Regions from separate parts of the Mesorhizobium sp. M8A.F.Ca.ET.207.01.1.1 genome, predicted to be linked through region 2. Evidence: riboswitches for the same ligand, from Rfam matches in the RefSeq annotation. Region 2 holds a riboswitch; the other holds the start of a gene.

Region 1 (5,721 bases), on a different contig from region 2:
GGTCTCGCCGCGCTTGTTGCGCATCGTGTAGCGTCCGACCATGATCCCGGATGGTGTCGAGAGCGGGCAGCCGGACGTGTATTGATAGCTGTCGCCGGGATTGAGTTCCGGCTGGTCGCCGACAACGCCCGGCCCGCGCACTTCCTCGACCCGGCCGGCGCCATCGGTGATGTGCCAATAGCGCGACAACAACTGCACGAACTCGTCCGACTGGTTGTCGATCGTTATCTGATAGCCCCAGACATAGCGGTTCTCCGAGGGATCCGAACGGTCCTCGAGATAGAACGGCCTGACCTGCACTTCGATGTTGCGCGTCACGGCGCGGTACATGAGCGGCTCCAAAACAACCCGATGACTTTCAGCGCTCCCGGTGAGCAGGTCAACGTGCGCGTCTTGTCGCGGCTGACCTTGAACCGCAGGTGCCGGCAAAGAATGTCATTTAAGTGACACACGACAATGGTGGTGTGCACGAACCGGGCGACTCGGCGCTCTGTCGAACTGTTGAAAACGGCCACGATGCCGGCCGCCTTTCCGGAGTGACCAGATCTCGATGGAACTCACCTTCATAGCCGCCTCGCTTTCGACCGCACTCATCCTTTCAAACGCCGCCAGCATTTCGCTCGCCGCTTCACAGCTGAAACGGCGCAACACGATCGCCCCGCCAGCCGGCAAGCCGCAACCGGTCTCGATCGTCGTCCCGTCGCGGGGCGTCGAGCCGTTCACGCATGAGACGCTGGAACGCGCCTTCGCCCTCGACTGGCCACGCTACGAACTGATCTTCTGCGTCGCCCATACCGACGATCCGGTGGTCAAACTGATAAACAGGGCGATTGCCCGGTTTCCCAAGGTGCCGGCCCGGCTGCTGATCGGTGACGACCGCGTCAGCGCCAATCCAAAGCTCAACAATTGCGTCAAGGGTTGGGAAGCGGCACGCCACAACTGGGTCATCCTTGCAGATTCCAACGTCCTGATGCCGAGGGACTATATCGAGCACATGATGGCGGCATGGCGGCCCGACACCGGCCTTGTCTGCTCGACGCCGATCGGCTCGCGGCCCGAGGGTTTCTGGGCCGATGTCGAATGCGCCTTCCTCAACACATTGCAGGCCCGCTGGCAGTATGCCGGCGAGGCGCTCGGCCTCGGCTTTGCCCAGGGCAAGAGCATGCTGTGGAACAAGCCGATGCTGGATGCCAATGGCGGCATTCGGGCGCTGGCCGCCGAGATCGCCGAGGACGCTGCCGCCACCAAGCTGGTGAACGGCCTCGGCTTGCGCGTCAATCTCGTTGCCGCGCCCTTCGAGCAGCCGCTCGGCCAGCGCACGCTTGGCGAGATCTGGTCGCGTCAGGCCCGCTGGGCGCGCCTGCGCCGCGTCACCTTCCCGCTGTTCTTCGCGCCCGAAATCCTGACCGGCGCGGCGGTGCCTCTCGCGCTTGCCCTGGTTGCTGCGGCGAGCGCCGGCATCAGCCTCTGGGCAACCGCGATTGCCGTGTTGGCGGCCTTCTACCTTCCGGAGTGCGCACTGGCCTTGTCCAAGGGCTGGTACCTGTCGCCGCGCATGGTCGCGGCCATGATTGCGCGGGACGTGATGCTCCCAACCCTCTGGGCGCGCGGCTGGCTCGGCGGCGCCGTCGACTGGCGCGGCAACGCAATGACCATCCGCACCAAGGCGGCCGAACTGGAGGAGACGCCGTCGCGCGCCTGATCGCCGCGACCGACGCTCCCAAACAGCCTATTTGGCGGCCTTCAGCGCCTGCGCGATGTCTTCCAGCAGGTCGTCGGCGTCCTCCAGGCCGACCGACAGCCTGAGCGTCCCTGGCCCGATGCCGAGTTCGGCGCGGGCCTCGTCGCTCAGGTTCTTGTGCGTCGTCGTCGCCGGATGGGTGATCAGGCTCTTGGCATCGCCGAGATTGTTCGAGATCAGCACGATGTCGAGGGCGTTCTGCAGCGCGAAGGCCGCCGGCTTGCCGCCCTTGACGTCGAGGCAGATCAGCGTCGAGCCGCCCGACATCTGCTTCTTGACGATGGCGGCCTGCGGATGGTCGGCGCGGCCGGGATAGATGACGCGGGCGATCTGCGGCTGCTCGGCCAGGAAGTCGGCGATCCTGCCGGCGCTTTCCGTCTGCTGGCGCACGCGCAGCGGCAGCGTCTCGAGCCCCTTCAGCAAGGTCCAGGCATTGAACGGCGACAGGCTGGGGCCGGTGTGGCGGAAATAGTCGTGCAGGTTTTCGTCGATCCACTTCTTGTCCGACAGGATGACGCCGCCGAGGCAACGGCCCTGGCCGTCAATATGCTTGGTGGCCGAGTAGACGACGATGTGCGCACCAAGCTGCAACGGCTTCTGCTGCAGCGGCGTGGCGAAGACATTGTCGACGACAAGCCGCGCGCCGATCGAATTGGCAAGCGAGGCGACGGCTGATATGTCGACGACTTCCAGCGTCGGATTGGTCGGGCTTTCCAGGAAGAACAGCTTGGTGTTCGGCCTGACCGCCTTTTCCCAATTGGCGATATCGGTGCCGTCGACCAAGGTCGCCTCGATGCCATAGCGCGGCGCCAGCGTCTCGACCACCCAGCGACAGGAGCCGAACAGCGCGCGCGCCGCAATGATATGATCGCCGGCCTTGACGCTGCACAGAAGGGCCGCGGTCACCGCCGCCATGCCCGACGCCGTGGCGCGCGCGTCCTCGGCGCCTTCGAGAGCGCACATGCGCTTTTCGAACATGTCGACGGTCGGGTTGGCGTAACGCGAATAGATGAAGCCAGGCTCTTCGCCCTTGAAGCGGGCTTCCGCCGCCTGGGCGGTTTTATAGACATAGCCCTGGGTCAGGTACATCGCCTCGGCGGTTTCGCCGAATTGGGAACGCAGGGTTCCGCCATGCACGAGTGCCGTCTGAGGTTTCCAGTTGCGCTTCTTGGTGCTCATCGCTTTGTTCCAGACACAAAAAAACCGGCCGCGAAAGTCGCAACCGGTCCATACGGCCTTGCGGCCCGACGGTCCTTTAGCGACTTGTTTAACGTGGCTGCAAGCCGACCGGCCAAATCACCACGGGATAACGACCCTTTAGACCCGCGCCACGCTTGCGTCAATTGCCGGCTTCATTAAGAGGTTTGTACCAAGGCAGGTTCCGCAAAAGTGCCCAGTGGTTTTGCGGCAAGAACCTGCACTAAAAGAGACCAGTCTTGGGCGGAGCCAGACTTTGCGGCAGACAGGCATTCTTCCCGATCAGGACATTTCGGCGCTGTTCAAGTCCGGCGCGCTGAAGTCGCCGCGCGCGCTCGATGCCGATCAGATCCAGCCGGCGAGCCTTGATCTCAGATTGGGGAAAAAGGCCTGGCGGGTGCGCGCCTCGTTCCTGCCCGGTCCCAATCACAAGGTCTCGGAAAAGCTCGACCGGCTGCAACTCCACGAGATTAATCTGACCGAAGGCGCGGTTCTCGAAACCGGCTGCGTCTATATCGTGCCGCTGCTCGAAAGTCTGGCCCTGCCGGCTGGCATTTCGGCTTCGGCCAATCCGAAGAGCTCGACCGGGCGGCTCGACATCTTCACCCGCGTCATGACCGATCGCGGCCACGAGTTCGACAAGATCGCCGCCGGCTATCACGGCCCGCTCTATCTCGAGGTCAGTCCGCGCACTTTTCCGATCGTCGTGCGCACCGGTTCGCGCCTGTCGCAGATCCGCTTCCGTACAGGCAACGCACTGCTATCGGAAGCCGAACTGCATGAATTGCACAACGCCGAAATGCTGGTCGCCACCGATCCGCCGAACATTTCCGGCGGCGGCATCGCGCTGTCGATCGATCTCAATGGCGACAAGGATGGGCTGGTCGGCTATCGCGGCAAGCACCACACCGGCCTCGTCGATGTCGACAAGCGTGCCGCCCAGGATGTCCTCGATTTCTGGGAGCCGATCCATAAGAGCGGCGCCGGCGAACTGGTGCTCGATCCCGACGAGTTCTACATCCTCGTCAGCCAGGAGGCGGTGCATGTGCCGCCGCTCTACGCCGCCGAGATGACGCCCTTCGATCCGCTGGTCGGCGAGTTCCGTGTCCACTATGCCGGCTTTTTCGATCCGGGGTTCGGCCATTCGGCGTCCGGCGGCACCGGCAGCCGGGCGGTGCTCGAAGTGCGCAGCCACGAAGTCCCGTTCATCCTCGACCATGGCCAGATCGTCGGCCGGCTGGTCTACGAGCACATGCTGAAGCGGCCGCGGGCGCTTTACGGCACCGACCTGGGCTCGAACTACCAGGCGCAAGGCCTCAAGCTCTCAAAGCATTTCCGCGCGGTGCGCTAAGGTCGAAGCTGCGATCTCCCCACGAGAGGGGGATGACGCCCCCGTGGCTTTTACAGCGCCTTCACCGCCACCTTCACCGGCTTTTCGATTTCCAGCGGGTTGCGCAGCGGCAGGCCGAAATCCCCTGCCTCGATCTCGAACACGTCGCCTGCTTCCGTGTTGATGCCGTCGGCGAAGGATAGCGTCGCGGTGCCGAACATATGCACATGCACGTCGCCCGGCTGGCGGAAGGCCGAATATTTGAAGTGGTGGTGTTCGAGATTGGCGATGGTGTGCGACATGTTCGTTTCGCCCGACAGGAACGGCTTCTCCCACAATGTCTTGCCGTCTCGCAGGATGCGCGACGTGCCGCGGATGTCCGAAGGCAGGTCTCCGATCAGGATTTCCGGCCCGAACGAGGCATTGCGCAGCTTGGAGTGGGCGAGGAAGAGATAGTTCACGCGCTCGGTCACATGGTCCGAGAATTCGTTCGACAGCGTGAAGCCGACGCGGAACGGCGCGCCATCGTCGCCGATGACATAGATCCCGGCGACCTCGGGTTCTTCGCCGGCATCCTTGGCAAAGGCCGGCGACATCAGCGCCGCGCCAGGCGCGACCGCCATGGTGCCGTTGCCCTTGTAGAACCATTCCGGCTGTACGCCGACCTGGCCTTTGGCGGGTTTGCCGCCTTCCAGCCCCATGCGGAACATCTTCATCGAATCGGTGAGCTGCTCCTCGCCGTCGGTGCTGAGCTTCTTGTGCATGGAATCGCGCGTCGCGGCCGACCCGAGATGCGTCAGCCCCGTGCCGGTCAAATGCAGATGCGCCGGGTCGGGGTGATTGATCGGCGACAGGAGCCGTCCCCTCTTGTAGGCGGCGTCGAGATCGACCGTCTCGCCAAGTCCCTTGCGTTCGATCAGGGCGGCCAGGCCGACACCGGTGCGGGCGGCCTCCATCGCCAGCGAATAGACGCTGCGCGCGCCGTTGATGATCCGGGTCTTCCCGCCGCTGCGGGCAACGACACGGATCGTCTCGGCGTCGTCGAGAATCTGCGAGATCAGCATGATCAGTCCTCTCTCATTTTTCCGTGTCCGGCTGCCATCGGCAAAATCCTGACCGGCGCGGCGCGGAAACGCGCCACGGTTGAAACGCTTCGTCCGGATTGCGTTCGCGAGCCTGGTCCTTCCCCGGACTTCTTGGTGCCGACGGGCTGCCGGCAGCTTCGCGATCTAGAACCCGTATGCCTCCTAGTCCTCGCCTCCAGCCCTTAAGCCTTGTTCTTGTTGTAGACGTCAAAGATGACGGCTCCGAGCAACACCAGTCCCTTGACTACCTGCTGCCAGTCGACGTTGACGCCCATGATCGACATGCCGTTGTTCATCACGCCCATGATGAAGCCGCCGACCACCGCGCCGATCACCTGGCCGACGCCGCCCATCGCCGAGGCGCCGCC
Region 2 (5,721 bases):
ACTGAAGAACGGCGTGGCGCTGGTCGGCACGCAGGTGAAAAGCCTGCGCGGCCAGAGGATCGAAATCCGTAATCTCGATCTGTCGTCGGGGACGGGGCGTGTCACCGTTTCCGGACCGCTGTCGGTCGATGCAGAAGGCCTGGTCGATGCCGATCTGATGATCAAGATCAAGGATCCGAAGGCCGTGGCATCCATCCTTGCCGGCGCCGTGCCCGAGCAGAAGAATGCGATCGAGCAAGGTTTTGGCGCCCTGGCCCTGCTCGGCAGCGAGCCGTCGATGCCGCTGAAGGTGGTCAAGGGCAAGGCCTCGCTCGGCTTTATCCCGCTGGGCAAGATCAAGCCGGTGCAATAGCACCCATGGCAAGACCCGTGAGGCTCTTGAGTGTTGGAGCGCTGACGCTGGACACCATCCTGCGCGTCGAGTCGCTTCCGACGCATCAGGGAAAATTCATCGCCTCGGACGGCGTCCAGATCGCCTCGGGCATGGCCACGAGCGCGGCCTGTGCCGCACGTCGTCTCGGCGCCGAGATATCGCTATGGGCGAGTGCTGGCGACGATCCTGTCGGCGATCAGCTGATCGCTGGAATCGAGGCCGAGGGCGTCGATTGCAGCCATGTGCGCCGCGTCAGCGGCGCACGCTCGGCGCTGGCCTCGATCCTGGTCGATGCGCATGGCGAGCGTATCATCGTGCCGTTCTACGACACGCGCGCGCAGGCTGATCCCGAAGCCTTGCCGTTTCCCGACATCACGGCGTTCGATGCCGTGCTGGCCGACGTGCGCTGGCCGGGTGCAGCGGCACTTGCCCTGAACGCGGCGCGCGCCGCGGGCAGGCCGGCTATCCTCGATGCCGATACCGCGCCGCTGGCGGTGCTGGAGCAACTGTTGCCGCTGGCCTCGCACATCGTCGCCTCCGAACCGGCAGTGCGTATCATCTGCGGCCACGCGTTGGATCTGGAGACCGCTTGCGAGGATCTCGCCTCCAGCACCGACGCCTTCGTCGCGGTCACCGGCGGCGCGGCGGGTACCTGGTGGTTCGATCGAAGCGCCGGATCATCCCGCCATGTCGAGGCGCCGAGGATCAAGGCGGTCGACACGCTGGCCGCCGGCGATGTCTTTCATGGCGCCTTTGCCGTTGGGCTGGCGGAAGCCATGGCGATCGAGCACGCACTGCGCTTTGCGAGTGCCGCCGCCGCGCTCAAATGCCTGCGCTTCGGCGGCAGGCTGGGCGCGCCAGATCGGGCGGAAACGCTCGCCATGATGGCAGCGACCTGGCCTGAAACAGCTTAGCTCTTTGCCGGATGCTCGACCGCCTGGCGGCCAAAGTCCGGCGCGTCGATATCCTGGCCCGCCTCGATGATCGAGCGGCGCACGGCGCGGGTGCGGGTGAACAGGTCGAAGAGTTTGTCGCCATCGCCCCAGCGGATCGCGCGCTGCAGGAACGCCAGATCTTCCGAGAAGCGCGCCAGCATTTCCAGGATGGCATCCTTGTTGTGCAGGCACACGTCCCGCCACATGGTCGGATCGGAGGCGGCCAGACGCGTGAAATCGCGAAAGCCGGAGGCGGAATATTTGATCACTTCCGTCTTGGTCACCGATTCCAGGTCGTCGGCGGTGCCGACGATGTTGTAGGCGATGATGTGCGGCAGATGCGAGACGATGGCCAGCGTCATGTCGTGATGCTGCGGATCCATCGTGTCGATGTTGGCGCCGCAGCGGCGCCAGAATTCCGACAGCCGTTCCAGCGCCTCCGGATCGGTGCCCGGCACCGGCGTGAAGATGCACCAGCGATTGTCGAACAGGTCGGCAAATCCGGCATCCGGGCCGGATTTTTCGGTACCCGCCAGCGGATGGCCGGGAATGAAATGGACGCCCTCAGGCACATGCGGCTGCATCTGCGCGATGACTGAGGCCTTGGTCGAGCCGACATCGGTGAGGATCGCACCTTTTTTTAGCGCCGGCGCAATCTCCTGCGCCACCGCACCGGATGAGCCCACCGGCACCGAGACGATGACCAGATCGGCATCACGCACAGCTTCCCTGGAATCGGTGGTGTAGGAATCGCCTAGTCCCAGTTCCTCGGCTCGCTTGAGCGTTGCCACACTGCGCGTCGAGATCGCGACATGGCGAGCCAGGCCTTCGCGGCGAATGACGCGGGCCAGCGACGAGCCGATCAGGCCGATGCCGACCAGCGCGATTTTTTCGAACATCGGTGATGCCATGGTGTGTAACTTTTCAGGCGTTCTAGCTTTTCAGGAATGTCTTGAGCGCGGCGACAACGCCGCGATTGGCCTCTTCGGTACCGACGGTCATTCGCAGCGCGTTGGGAAAGCCGTAGCCTGAAACGCGCCGCAGAATATAGCCGCGCGCGCTCAGATAATCATCCGCCGCAGCCGCCGAATGCCTCTGGTCGTCGGGAAAATGAATGAGCAGGAAATTGCCGACGCTGGGCGTCACGCGCAGCCCGAGTCCAGTCATCTCCTCGCTCAGCCAGGCGAGCCAGGTCTCGTTATGCGCCACGCTGCGCTCGACATGGGCGCGGTCGCGGATCGCGGCGATGCCGGCCTCGATCGCCGTCGCATTGACGTTGAAGGGGCCGCGCACACGGTTGATCGCATCGACAATGTGCATCGGACCATACATCCAGCCGATACGCGCTCCGCCGAGGCCGATCTTGGAGAAGGTGCGGGTCATCACCACGTTCTCGGCGCTGCCGGCCAGCTCGATGCCGGCTTCGTAATCGTTGCGGCGGACATATTCGGCATAGGCCGCGTCGAGCACCAGCAGCACGTTTTTCGGCAGTCCGGCATGCAGGCGACGCACCTCCTGGAACGGCACATAGGTGCCGGTCGGATTGTTGGGATTGGCCAGGAACACGATTTTCGTGCGCGGCGTCACAGCCGCCAGCATCGCATCGATGTCGGCGCGCTCGTCGGTCTCCTTGACCACGACCGGGGTGGCGCCGGCCGACTGGATGTAGATCTTGTAGACCATGAAGGCGTGTTCGGTGAACATGGCCTCGTCGCCGGGCGCGAGATAGGTCTGTGCCAACAGGCCAAGGATCTCGTCGGAACCGTTGGAACAGATGATGTTCTGCGCGTTGAGGCCATGCACCTCGGCGATCGCCTCCCGCAACCGTTTGGCGGTGCCGTCGGGATAGATGTCGAGTTTTGCGGCAACCTCACGCGCGGCCTCGATCGCCTTCGGCGACGGCCCAAGCGGGTTCTCGTTCGACGACAGCTTGTAGACCTTGGCGACACCGGCCGGCGCCGTGCTCTTGCCGGGCACATAGGCGTCTATGTCCATGATGCCCGCGCGGGGGGTTGGACGTGCCTGATCCGGTGTCTTGTTCATGTCTTGCAAAATCCGTCGAAAATGCCTCCATCCGGAAGCCGCTGCGGAAATACAAGCCATGGCCGGCAATGTCGAGAGGCGGCACTAGTGCCAGCCGCCGCCATTGACGGCGAGGCGGGCGGGTTCTAGAAGTGCGGTGACAGTTCCGTGGTGATTTGGCCGGTCGGCTTGCAGCCACGTTAAACAATTCGCTAAAGGGCCGTTTGCGTGACGTAACCGGCTTTGCGAAGGCAATGCCGGTTTTTTATTGTCCGCTACCGGCCCGGACGACCGCATCGGCGCCGCGAAAATCAGCGGAGATTTTCGCAAGAAACGATGCAGCAAGAGAGATTAGGAATGGCCGCTCTGCGCGCAGCAAGGACCAACAACGAGGTCGACAATCCGTCGAGCCTGGTGTTGCGTTTCGGACCCGACAAGCCGCTCAAGCTCGATGCCGGCACGGTGCTGTCGCCGTTCCAGATCGCCTATCAGACCTATGGCGTTCTGAACGATGCCCGTTCCAATGCCATCCTCGTCTGCCATGCACTGACCGGCGACCAGCATGTCGCCAACACCAATCCGGTGACCGGCAAGCCAGGCTGGTGGGAAGTGCTGATCGGCCCCGGCAAGATCATCGACACCAACCGTTTCTTCGTCATCTGTTCCAACGTTATCGGCGGCTGCCTTGGTTCCACCGGGCCGGCTTCGACCAACCCCGCCACGGGAAAGCCCTATGGGCTCGACCTCCCTGTCATCACCATCCGCGACATGGTGCGTGCGCAGCAGATGCTGGTCGACCATTTCGGCATCGAGAAGCTGTTCTGCGTGCTGGGCGGCTCGATGGGCGGCATGCAGGTGCTGCAATGGGCGTCGAGCTATCCCGAGCGGGTGTTCTCGGCACTGCCGATTGCCACCGGCGCGCGCCATTCGTCACAGAACATCGCCTTCCACGAGGTCGGGCGGCAGGCCGTGATGGCCGATCCGGACTGGCATGGCGGCAAATATTTCGAGCACGGCAAGCGCCCGGAAAAGGGGTTGGCGGTGGCGCGCATGGCCGCCCACATCACCTATCTGTCGGAAGCCGCCCTGCACCGCAAATTCGGCCGCAACCTGCAGGACCGCGAAGCGCTGACCTTCGGCTTCGATGCCGATTTCCAAATCGAGAGCTATCTGCGCCACCAGGGCATGACCTTCGTCGACCGCTTCGACGCCAACTCCTACCTCTACATGACACGGTCGATGGATTATTTCGACCTTGCCGCCGACCATGGCGGCCGGCTGGCGGACGCCTTTGCCGGCACCAAGACCCGCTTCTGCCTGGTGTCCTTCACGTCGGATTGGCTGTTCCCGACCGAAGAGAGCCGCTCGATCGTGCACGCGCTCAACGCCGCCGGCGCCTCGGTTTCCTTCGTCGAGATCGAGACCGACCGCGGCCACGACGCCTTCCTGCTCGACGAGCCGGAACTGTTTGCCGCCATCAACGGCTTTATCGGTTCGGCCGCGCGCGCCAGGGGGCTCGGCGCATGACCCCGAAACGTTGCGGACTTTTCGGACCATCGTCATGCGCCACTCAGGAGGCGAAGCCATGAGCGTCAATGGCAGCCAGCGTGTCGACCTTGAGGTCGTCGCCAACCTCATCCCGCCGCAATCGCGCGTGCTTGACGTAGGCTCCGGCGACGGCTCGCTGCTCGAATTGCTGCAGGAAACCAAGCAGGTCGACGGTCGCGGCCTTGAGCTTTCGCAGCGCGGCGTCAACGAATGCGTGGCGCGCGGCCTCTCGGTCATCCAGGGCGATGCCGACAAGGATCTCGAATTCTATCCCGACAAGGGTTTTGACTTCGTCGTCCTGTCGCAGACCCTGCAGGCCACCCGCAACCCGAAGCTGGTGCTCGACGAACTGCTCCGGATCGGCAATCGGGCGATCGTGTCCTTCCCCAATTTCGGCCATTGGCGGGTGCGCCTGTCGCTGTTCGTCAAGGGCCGCATGCCGGTGACCAAGGATCTGCCCTACTCCTGGTACGACACGCCCAACATCCACTTCTGCACCATCCGCGACTTCGTCAATCTGTGCGAGGAGCTTGGCGCGACGGTGGAAAAGGCGACCGCGCTCGACGCCAACGGCCAGAAGATCGGCCTGTCGATGCCCTGGTGGTTCTGGAATTTCTTTGGCCAGCAGGCGGTGTTTTTGTTGAAGCGATAAGGCCGCCGTCGGCCTCCTATGCGAGGACATCCGTGGGCTTGTGCGGATGTTCCACGCCGTCGGCCAACACCACATGGACGCAACCGCCAAGAGCCTCCGCCAATTTCAGCGGTGGCAAAAGTGTTGCGGTTGAAGCGCTAGTCGCCGGAATTCACCATTCCCTTGTCGTCAGAACGACGGCACAATGGGTG

The links. Region 2 has a riboswitch for S-adenosylmethionine ahead of EN850_RS05155 (homoserine O-acetyltransferase). Riboswitches for the same ligand answer to the same signal wherever they lie in the genome.
Region 1: linked by a shared signal. The riboswitch ahead of EN850_RS21510 (O-succinylhomoserine sulfhydrylase) and the one ahead of EN850_RS05155 (homoserine O-acetyltransferase) in region 2 are both predicted to bind S-adenosylmethionine.

The regions. Positions count from the first base shown of each region.
Region 1 covers NZ_SRUS01000007.1:77,225-82,945, reverse strand. The annotation lists gene apaG (Co2+/Mg2+ efflux protein ApaG) at 1-330, opposite strand, end outside; gene EN850_RS21515 (ceramide glucosyltransferase) at 551-1,702, shown strand; gene EN850_RS21510 (O-succinylhomoserine sulfhydrylase) at 1,730-2,920, opposite strand; SAM riboswitch at 2,977-3,054, opposite strand; gene EN850_RS21505 (2'-deoxycytidine 5'-triphosphate deaminase) at 3,195-4,289, shown strand; gene araD1 (AraD1 family protein) at 4,340-5,332, opposite strand; gene mmsB (multiple monosaccharide ABC transporter permease) at 5,536-5,721, opposite strand, start outside.
Region 2 covers NZ_SRUS01000002.1:60,344-66,064, reverse strand. The annotation lists gene EN850_RS05175 (DUF2125 domain-containing protein) at 1-352, shown strand, start outside; gene EN850_RS05170 (sugar kinase) at 358-1,287, shown strand; gene EN850_RS05165 (prephenate/arogenate dehydrogenase family protein) at 1,284-2,219, opposite strand; gene hisC (histidinol-phosphate transaminase) at 2,242-3,351, opposite strand; SAM riboswitch at 3,489-3,566, shown strand; gene EN850_RS05155 (homoserine O-acetyltransferase) at 3,688-4,857, shown strand; gene metW (methionine biosynthesis protein MetW) at 4,916-5,530, shown strand.